Regions from separate parts of the Paenibacillus sp. Pae15 genome, predicted to be linked through region 1. Evidence: riboswitches for the same ligand, from Rfam matches in the RefSeq annotation. Region 1 holds a riboswitch; the other holds the start of a gene.
The links. A riboswitch is a leader RNA that binds a small molecule or an ion and turns the genes downstream of it on or off. The one in region 1 is predicted to bind thiamine pyrophosphate.
Positions count from the first base shown of each region.

Region 1 (3,825 bases):
ACGGATGCAGATTGCGGTGCTGATCGAGGCCGAACCGCTGCAGAAGCTCCTCCGTTTTCACCCGGATCGTTTCTTCGGAATCCCTGTCACGCCTGAAATTAAAGGCCAACTCATCATAAACGCTGTGGGTCACAAACTGCATCTCCGGGTTTTGAAAAACATAAGCCGCCATGTCGGAGACGTCGTCGAAGCCTCGAACCGGCCCTCCTGCAAGCACATAGTCGCCGCGCGTTGGAATCAACTGCATTAGGGACTGAAGCAGTGTGCTTTTGCCCGCGCCGTTCTCCCCCACCACGGCAACCCAATCCCCGGGATACAGGGCTGCCGAGGCGGCTTCGATTTTCGGCGCCTTCCCGTGGTAACCGGTAAATCCGCGGAGCCGGACCAACGGCTCCATCTCCCCGGGTGTACCGCTTATGAATCGGTCGTTATCTTTTGGGAACCGGTCCTCTTCGTCTTCCCACACGCCAGGATACCAAATTCCGTATTCCTTGAGCTTCGGCTTAAAATCCCGGAAAATCTGCTCCGGCCTTCCGTCTGCCGCAATGCGCCCGTGAGCGTCAAAGAGGATCACCCGGTCGACGAAATCTACAATCTCGTCAATTTTGTGCTCTACGATAATGACCGTCTTATCATGAGCGACTTGTTTCACGGCTTGCCATACCTCCGCCGTCCCTTCCGGGTCGAGTAGCGACGTTGGCTCGTCGAGAAACCAGACGTCCGGCTCGAGCGCCAGCAGCGAAGCGATAGCCAGCCGCTGCTTCATTCCCCCGGAAAGCGAAGCAATCGGCACATGCGGATCATCCAGCACCAGCCCGACCTGCTCCAGGCATCGCCTGATTGTCTCCGGCATCCGTTCGTGAGGCACCCCGATATTCTCAAGCACAAATGCAATCTCTTCATCTGCATAGGGCATGCAGAACTGGGCGTCGGGGTCCTGGAACAAATATCCCCACGAATGCGGAATACCGATGTCTTCATATTTGAGCGGCACCTCCAGCGCATCCGGGATCAGCCCGCTCCAAACCTGCAGAAGCGTGGATTTGCCGCAGCCGCTTGGGCCAAGCAGCAGCACCTTTTGCCCTGCGGGCACGCCCGCCGTCAAATCGTCGAACAAAAGCGACGAACTGCCGGGAAATTTCAGCCTAAGCCGCGAAACCCAGGCGACAGCGCAGTCCGCCCCGTTCAATGCACGTTCTTCCTGTCCAGAGCCTGATAATCTTCGGCGGTTGCCGGGCGCACAAGCTGGGTGACTCCGGTTTTCTCCAATGCCTTCACCATCAGGTAGGCCAGAGGCCCGCAGAAGAGATAGCCGCCGATAAACCGCATGACGATGTAAAGAATAAGATTCCAGGTTTGCAATTCGATGAGATAGCCTTTGAAAAAATCGAGCGCCAGCGCGCCTGCGCCAGCCGCAACCCCGGCCAGACCGGCTGCGGCCGCGGAGTAGCGCTGATACAGGAATGCAGCGAAAACCAGCTCGGCGCCAATCCCCTGCAGCACTCCGTAGGTAAGCAGTTCGACTCCGTATGGCGAACCGGTGATCAGCTCGCCAGAGGCTGCGGCCACTTCCGCCAGAAATGCCACCCCGGGCTTGCGGATGATCAGGAACGCAACGGTCGCCGCCATAAACCACATACCGTACATCAATTGATCAAGCTGAATACCCGGAAGCTTGGCCAGATTGTAGATGTCGGTCCATACCCGATAAATGATGCTGAACACAACCGCAATGACGACCGTGACCAAAATATCCGTCAGTTTCAATTGTTTGGACATGGTATCCCCTCTCCTTTTCTATTATTTCACGGGAGCCTTGGGGAGAATGACGCCAAAAAGGCCGCTCCCCAATGAAGGAAGCGGCCATATAGGCACAAATAAAGGCGTGTGCGCCAATGATCTCCACTTTCCTACGCTGGTATAACCCAGATCAGGTTCAGAGGGTCTAGGATCTATTGATCCAATCTCAGCCTATTCGGCTCCCCTAGTGATATACATCATATTATCACGATTGAAATATTTGTCAATACCGAGATATCGCAAAAACTCTATAGCCAATACTTACCTCTTCTGCTACAATAATCCTTGCCTAGCGTTTTAAATTTTTATTCGGAGACGCCTTTTATTGGAAGCGCTATCTTTACGGAAGGGTGAGAAGGAATGGATGGAATGATTTCAATGGAACGGGAAGCAGAAAGCTTGATCACTGCAGAGATGGTATCCGACTGCTCTTACTGCACCATGGTTTCTCCCGACCCTCTGTACAAAACACCCGTGTACTGCACCAAATACTCCGGTTCATGCCAACCGATTCAGGTGAACCTGGCCGCTTGCCTCACCTGCGGAGAATACAAAAAAACGCCTATTAGGCTTAATCTGTAGTTATAAGTTGACAAGGGAGCTCCTTTAGGAGCTTTTCTTCCTTTTTAAGGGTCGATTTATGTTTGCTTTGTGCTTCGTTCTGTGTCAAGATAAGCGTTAGATTCGCTTACTTAACATTATGAAGAGAAAACAGGTGAACCTTTCGATTATGAAGATTTCGCTATTCCGGCTTCTGACCGAGCTTTCTTCGCGCAAGACCGTATCAAAGCTGACAGGGGCATTCGCCAAATCCAGAGCCAGCAAAGCATTGATTCCACGCTTTATTCGTACTTATGGCATTCGCGAACAGGATGCGGAAAAAGCGGTTCATGAGTATGCTTCTTTAAATGATTTTTTTACCCGCAGGTTAAAAAGCGGATTGCGTCCGATCGATGAAACGCCGGATACGGTGGTCAGTCCCGTCGATGCCCTGATTACAGGAATGGGCGGCGTTCAGGAGGGGTTGATCGTCAATGTCAAAGGCCAGGACTATACGATTGATGAGCTGCTTAATCAAAGTCCCCGCACGATCAATTACAAACACGGATTCTATTTTGTCTTGTATTTGAGTCCTACCGACTATCACCGGATCCATTCGCCCGTAACAGGGACGATTCTGGAGAAGGAGCATGTCGCAGGCAAGGTATATCCGGTGAACGATTTCGGACTCAAGCATATGCGCCGGGTTCTCAGCCGCAATGAGCGGTTGATTACGTATATTCAGCATGAAACCGGGGAAGTCGCCGTCGTGAAGGTAGGGGCGCTGAATGTGAGCAGCATCCAATACGTTACCCCGCTTCCGGCAGAGCTAAACCGCGGCGACGAGTTAGCCTACTTCGAATTTGGATCCACCGTCGTGCTGCTGACCGAATCGGGCACCTTTAACCCGCGCCAGGATTTGAAGGTCGGCAGCAGGGTTGCCATGGGAGAAGCGCTCGGAACAACGAAACGGAAGGATTAGGCCGTTAGCACCTAATCGGGAAAGGAGCTTCCTGCCATGCAGGTACAAACCGGAGCAGCGGCTTCAGGACCGGTCTTTCAGAAGGCCCCGGAGTCCAACGTGAAACCAACCGTATTCCGCATACTGCTTGCCATCAGTTTAGTTCATTTGTTCAACGATTCGATTCAATCGATTATACCGGCGATTCTGCCTATTTTGAAGGATTCCATGAATTTGACCTACATGCAGACTGGTCTTATTGTGTTTGCGTTAAACATGACCGCTTCGGTCATGCAGCCGGTCATCGGCCTTTATTCGGATCGCCGCCCTTCTCCCTACATGCTGCCCCTGGGAATGGGGTTCACCTTCATCGGGGTATTGGGATTGGCTCTGGCGCCGACGTATTGGATGGTTCTGCTGTCCGTGCTGTTCGTCGGACTCGGCTCCGCCGTTTTCCACCCGGAAGGCTCGCGCGTGGCATACATGGCCGGGGGCTCTAGGCGCGGACTAGCGCAATCGATCTT
Region 1 is NZ_JALJRM010000002.1:142,831-146,655, reverse strand. It holds gene NR121_RS02425 (ABC transporter ATP-binding protein) at 1-1,189, opposite strand, end outside; gene NR121_RS02420 (ECF transporter S component) at 1,186-1,779, opposite strand; TPP riboswitch at 1,891-1,996, opposite strand; gene NR121_RS02415 (hypothetical protein) at 2,170-2,382, shown strand; gene asd (archaetidylserine decarboxylase) at 2,531-3,322, shown strand; gene NR121_RS02405 (MFS transporter) at 3,359-3,825, shown strand, end outside.

Region 2 (3,825 bases), on a different contig from region 1:
ACTCGCGAATGTCCTGTGTAATTCTCATGCTGCAGAACTTGGGGCCGCACATCGAGCAGAAATGAGCCGTCTTGGCGCCTTCCGCAGGAAGCGTCTCGTCATGGTATTCCATAGCTCTTTCGGGGTCCAGCGACAAATGAAATTGATCTCTCCAACGGAACTCAAAACGCGCCTTGGATAAGGCGTTATCCCTTTCCTGGGCTCCGGGATGGCCTTTGGCCAAATCCGCCGCGTGGGCTGCGATTTTGTACGCGATGACGCCTTCGCGAACATCATTCTTGTTCGGAAGACCCAGATGCTCTTTCGGAGTTACATAACAAAGCATGGCGGTACCGAACCAGCCGATCATGGCTGCGCCGATGGCTGAAGTGATATGGTCGTACCCCGGGGCTATGTCTGTCGTAAGAGGGCCTAAGGTATAGAACGGGGCTTCCTGGCATACTTCAACCTGACGATCCACATTTTCTTTAATCATGTGCATAGGAACGTGGCCGGGTCCTTCAATCATGACCTGAACATCATGCTTCCATGCGATTCGGGTCAGCTCGCCAAGCGTCTCCAATTCGGCAAATTGAGCTTCATCATTGGCATCCGCAATGCATCCCGGGCGCAATCCATCGCCAAGGGAGAAAGCGACGTCATAGGTTTTCATGATTTCACAAATTTCTTCAAAATGAGTATAAAGGAAATTTTCCTGATGATGCGCCAAACACCACGCCGCCATGATGGAACCGCCGCGGGATACGATTCCCGTAACCCGCTTCGCCGTCAAAGGAACATAGCGTAACAGCACACCGGCATGAATGGTAAAGTAGTCGACGCCTTGTTCGGCTTGTTCGATCAGGGTATCCCGATAAATTTCCCAAGTCAGATCCTCCGCTTTACCGCCGACTTTTTCCAAGGCCTGATAAAGAGGGACGGTACCGATGGGCACGGGGGAGTTGCGAATGATCCATTCACGGGTGGTATGAATATGTTTGCCTGTGGACAGGTCCATGATGGTATCTGCGCCCCAGCGGGTCGCCCATCTCATTTTTTCGACTTCTTCTTCAATCGACGAAGCGACAGCCGAATTGCCGATATTGGCATTGATTTTGACTAAAAATTTACTGCCGATAATCATCGGCTCGCTTTCCGGGTGATTGATGTTGCACGGAATTATCGCCCGGCCTCGTGCGACTTCGCTGCGGACAAATTCCGGGGAGACGTTCTCGCGTATGGCGATATATTCCATTTCGGGCGTAATGATTCCTTTTCTGGCATAATGCATCTGCGTTACATTCGCTCCGCTTTTGGCTCGTAACGGTTTGCGCTGCAATCCCGGAAATCGTTCTTCCCGCTTGACGGATTCTTCTTTTGAATATCCGTTGTCCTCCGGCTTGACCGCTCTTCCCGCATATTCTTCAACATCGCCGCGCTCCAATATCCAATTCCGGCGGTTAAGCGGAAGTCCCGAGCGAATATCGGTTTGGATGCTGCCGTCTGTGTATGGACCGCTGCAATCATATACCCTGACAGGCGGGTTCTCTTGTACATTGCCGCCGCTGGTTGTCGGGGTTAGGCTAATTTCCCGCATAGGTACTTTAATATCCTCCCGCGAACCCTGCACATACACCTTCTTGCTCCCCGGAAAAGACGAAAGATGAGGGGCTGCTTCTTTTTCTTTGATTTCGCTTGCCATTTCAATTCCTCCTCAGAATGAATGTGATCAAGCGGAGAAACCCTTCGATGCAAACCAAAAAGACCGCAACGGGAAAGAAGCGGTCTTTGAATACACAAAGGCTAGGACTTTTCCTCCGCTGGCATTACCCAGATCAGGTTTTACGGTCGACAGCAATCGGCTGTCCTCTCAGCCTGGCAACTCCCAAGCTCCCGTTGTTATTCAACTGTCATACCAATAATAACCATAAGATCTTGAAAAATCAACCTGTTTTTATATCACGGCACCCTGTTGGAATGATGATTCCGGTGCGGAGCATTGCAGAATTTAGTGCTTCAGAATCTTCCTGAAATCGGTTATGATAAACAGTGAACGTGTGCATTAAAGCGGGGTGGATGAATGAAGTGAAAACGGGGAGATACCGGGGATGAATGATACGCCTGAAGTGCGAAACTATAGGATACCGCTGTTTTGTACGGTCACGTTGCTGTTCTGGTTTTCGATGTATACTTGTGTGCCGATCTTGACCGCATACGTTGAATATCTGGGCGCCTCTTATAAAATGGCCGGACTGATTGTCGGCATGTACGGATTGAGTCAAATGCTTCTGCGGATACCGGTGGGCGTGGTCTCGGACCGTTATCACAAGCACAAATGGTTTATTGTATTCGGCTTGTTTTTTTCGGTTTTATCCGGTGTCGGGATTCTGGTTACGCAGGAACTGACGTGGATTCTCCTGCTCAGGGCCGCGGCAGGCGCGGCTGCGGCGACGTGGGTAGATTTTACGGTTTTGTTTGCCAGCTACTACCGTCAGGAAGAGACGACGCAAGCGATCGGAACGATTTCATTTTACAACTCGCTCGGTCAAATGTTCGGCATTCTCTGCGGCGGGTGGTTCGCGGATAGGTATGGCTGGGAATCTTCTTTTCTTATCGGTGCCGCCGTAGGCGCTCTGGGGCTTGCGGGTGCTTTCTTTCTTGTAGAAACCCCTAAGAAAAGCACACAGCCCATGACCTTCAAAGGCATGCTGGAGGTAGGCGGCGACAAGAGGCTGTTGACCGTCTCTTTTCTGGCTGTCCTTTTTCAATTGCTGACATTCGCTACGGTTTTTGGATTTACTCCCGTATATGCCCAGTCGATCGGAGCGACGAAGCTCGATATGGGACTGCTGACGTTCTTTTCCACGTTTCCTATGGCGATAGCGTCCCTGGTAGGGGGCAGATATGTAGCCCGGAAACTGGGTGAAAACCATATCATCATCATCGGCTTCATCTTTTCCGGAATCTTTACAATTCTTATACCGTTTTCTTCAACCTTGTGGATGCTGATGGTTACCCAATGTCTTGCGGGGATCGGCCGTGGACTCACAGCGCCCGTATTGATGGCTCTCAGCATAAAGCATATGGATGCGGGAAGAAGGGCTACAGCGATGGGGTTTTATCAGGCCATCTATGGCTTGGGGATGTTTGCAGGTCCGCTGGTCATGGGGGTAGCCGGAGATTTGCTGACCTTGCGGCAGGGTTTTATTATGATCGGCGCTTTAGGATGTGCAACGGCTCTGCTGTCCCATGCGTTGTTAAAGCAGCGCGGTCTTCCGTTAGGGGATACCCGTTCTGCGAATGATCAGGCCTGATCATTCGCAAACCAAACGCCCGAGCTGTTAGCCCGAGCGCAGGTCGATGGATCATATTAGATGAACCATGCAGTCGAAACGATAACGAGAAGAATGAAAAGGACGAGAATCACGCCAATAGAAGTAAAACCTCTTGCGAAGCTCATTGATGACAGCCTCCTTTCGCTATAACATATTGTCATCTTATGAATTACATTGATCGGGGGATTGGGTCTTTTCTAAAAATGTATATATATAACAAGTGAAATCCGGTCATTTATTTCGGAGGCAAGCTGGTTTGGAACTCGGAAAAGAGAAGAAAAAGAGCTGCGACCGCATTCTGGCATTCTTTTTTTTTGAGTCATTTTGCCGGGAGATGCCAAAGGAAAGGGGCGGGCCGAATGATCCCTCTAAAGATTTCCAAAGAGCAAAAAGAACAAATGGTGTGGCGCGTTCAGCAATATTTTGAAAAAGAAAGAACCGAATCGATCGGAAATCTGGAGGCCGAGCAGTTGATTGATTTTATGATCGGACTGGTAGGACCCCCGGTATA
Region 2 is NZ_JALJRM010000006.1:50,954-54,778, forward strand. It holds gene thiC (phosphomethylpyrimidine synthase ThiC) at 1-1,681, opposite strand, end outside; TPP riboswitch at 1,774-1,886, opposite strand; gene NR121_RS06695 (MFS transporter) at 2,088-3,293, shown strand; gene NR121_RS06700 (sporulation protein YjcZ) at 3,350-3,439, opposite strand; gene NR121_RS06705 (DUF2164 domain-containing protein) at 3,674-3,825, shown strand, end outside.
Region 2: linked by a shared signal. The riboswitch ahead of thiC (phosphomethylpyrimidine synthase ThiC) and the one ahead of NR121_RS02420 (ECF transporter S component) in region 1 are both predicted to bind thiamine pyrophosphate.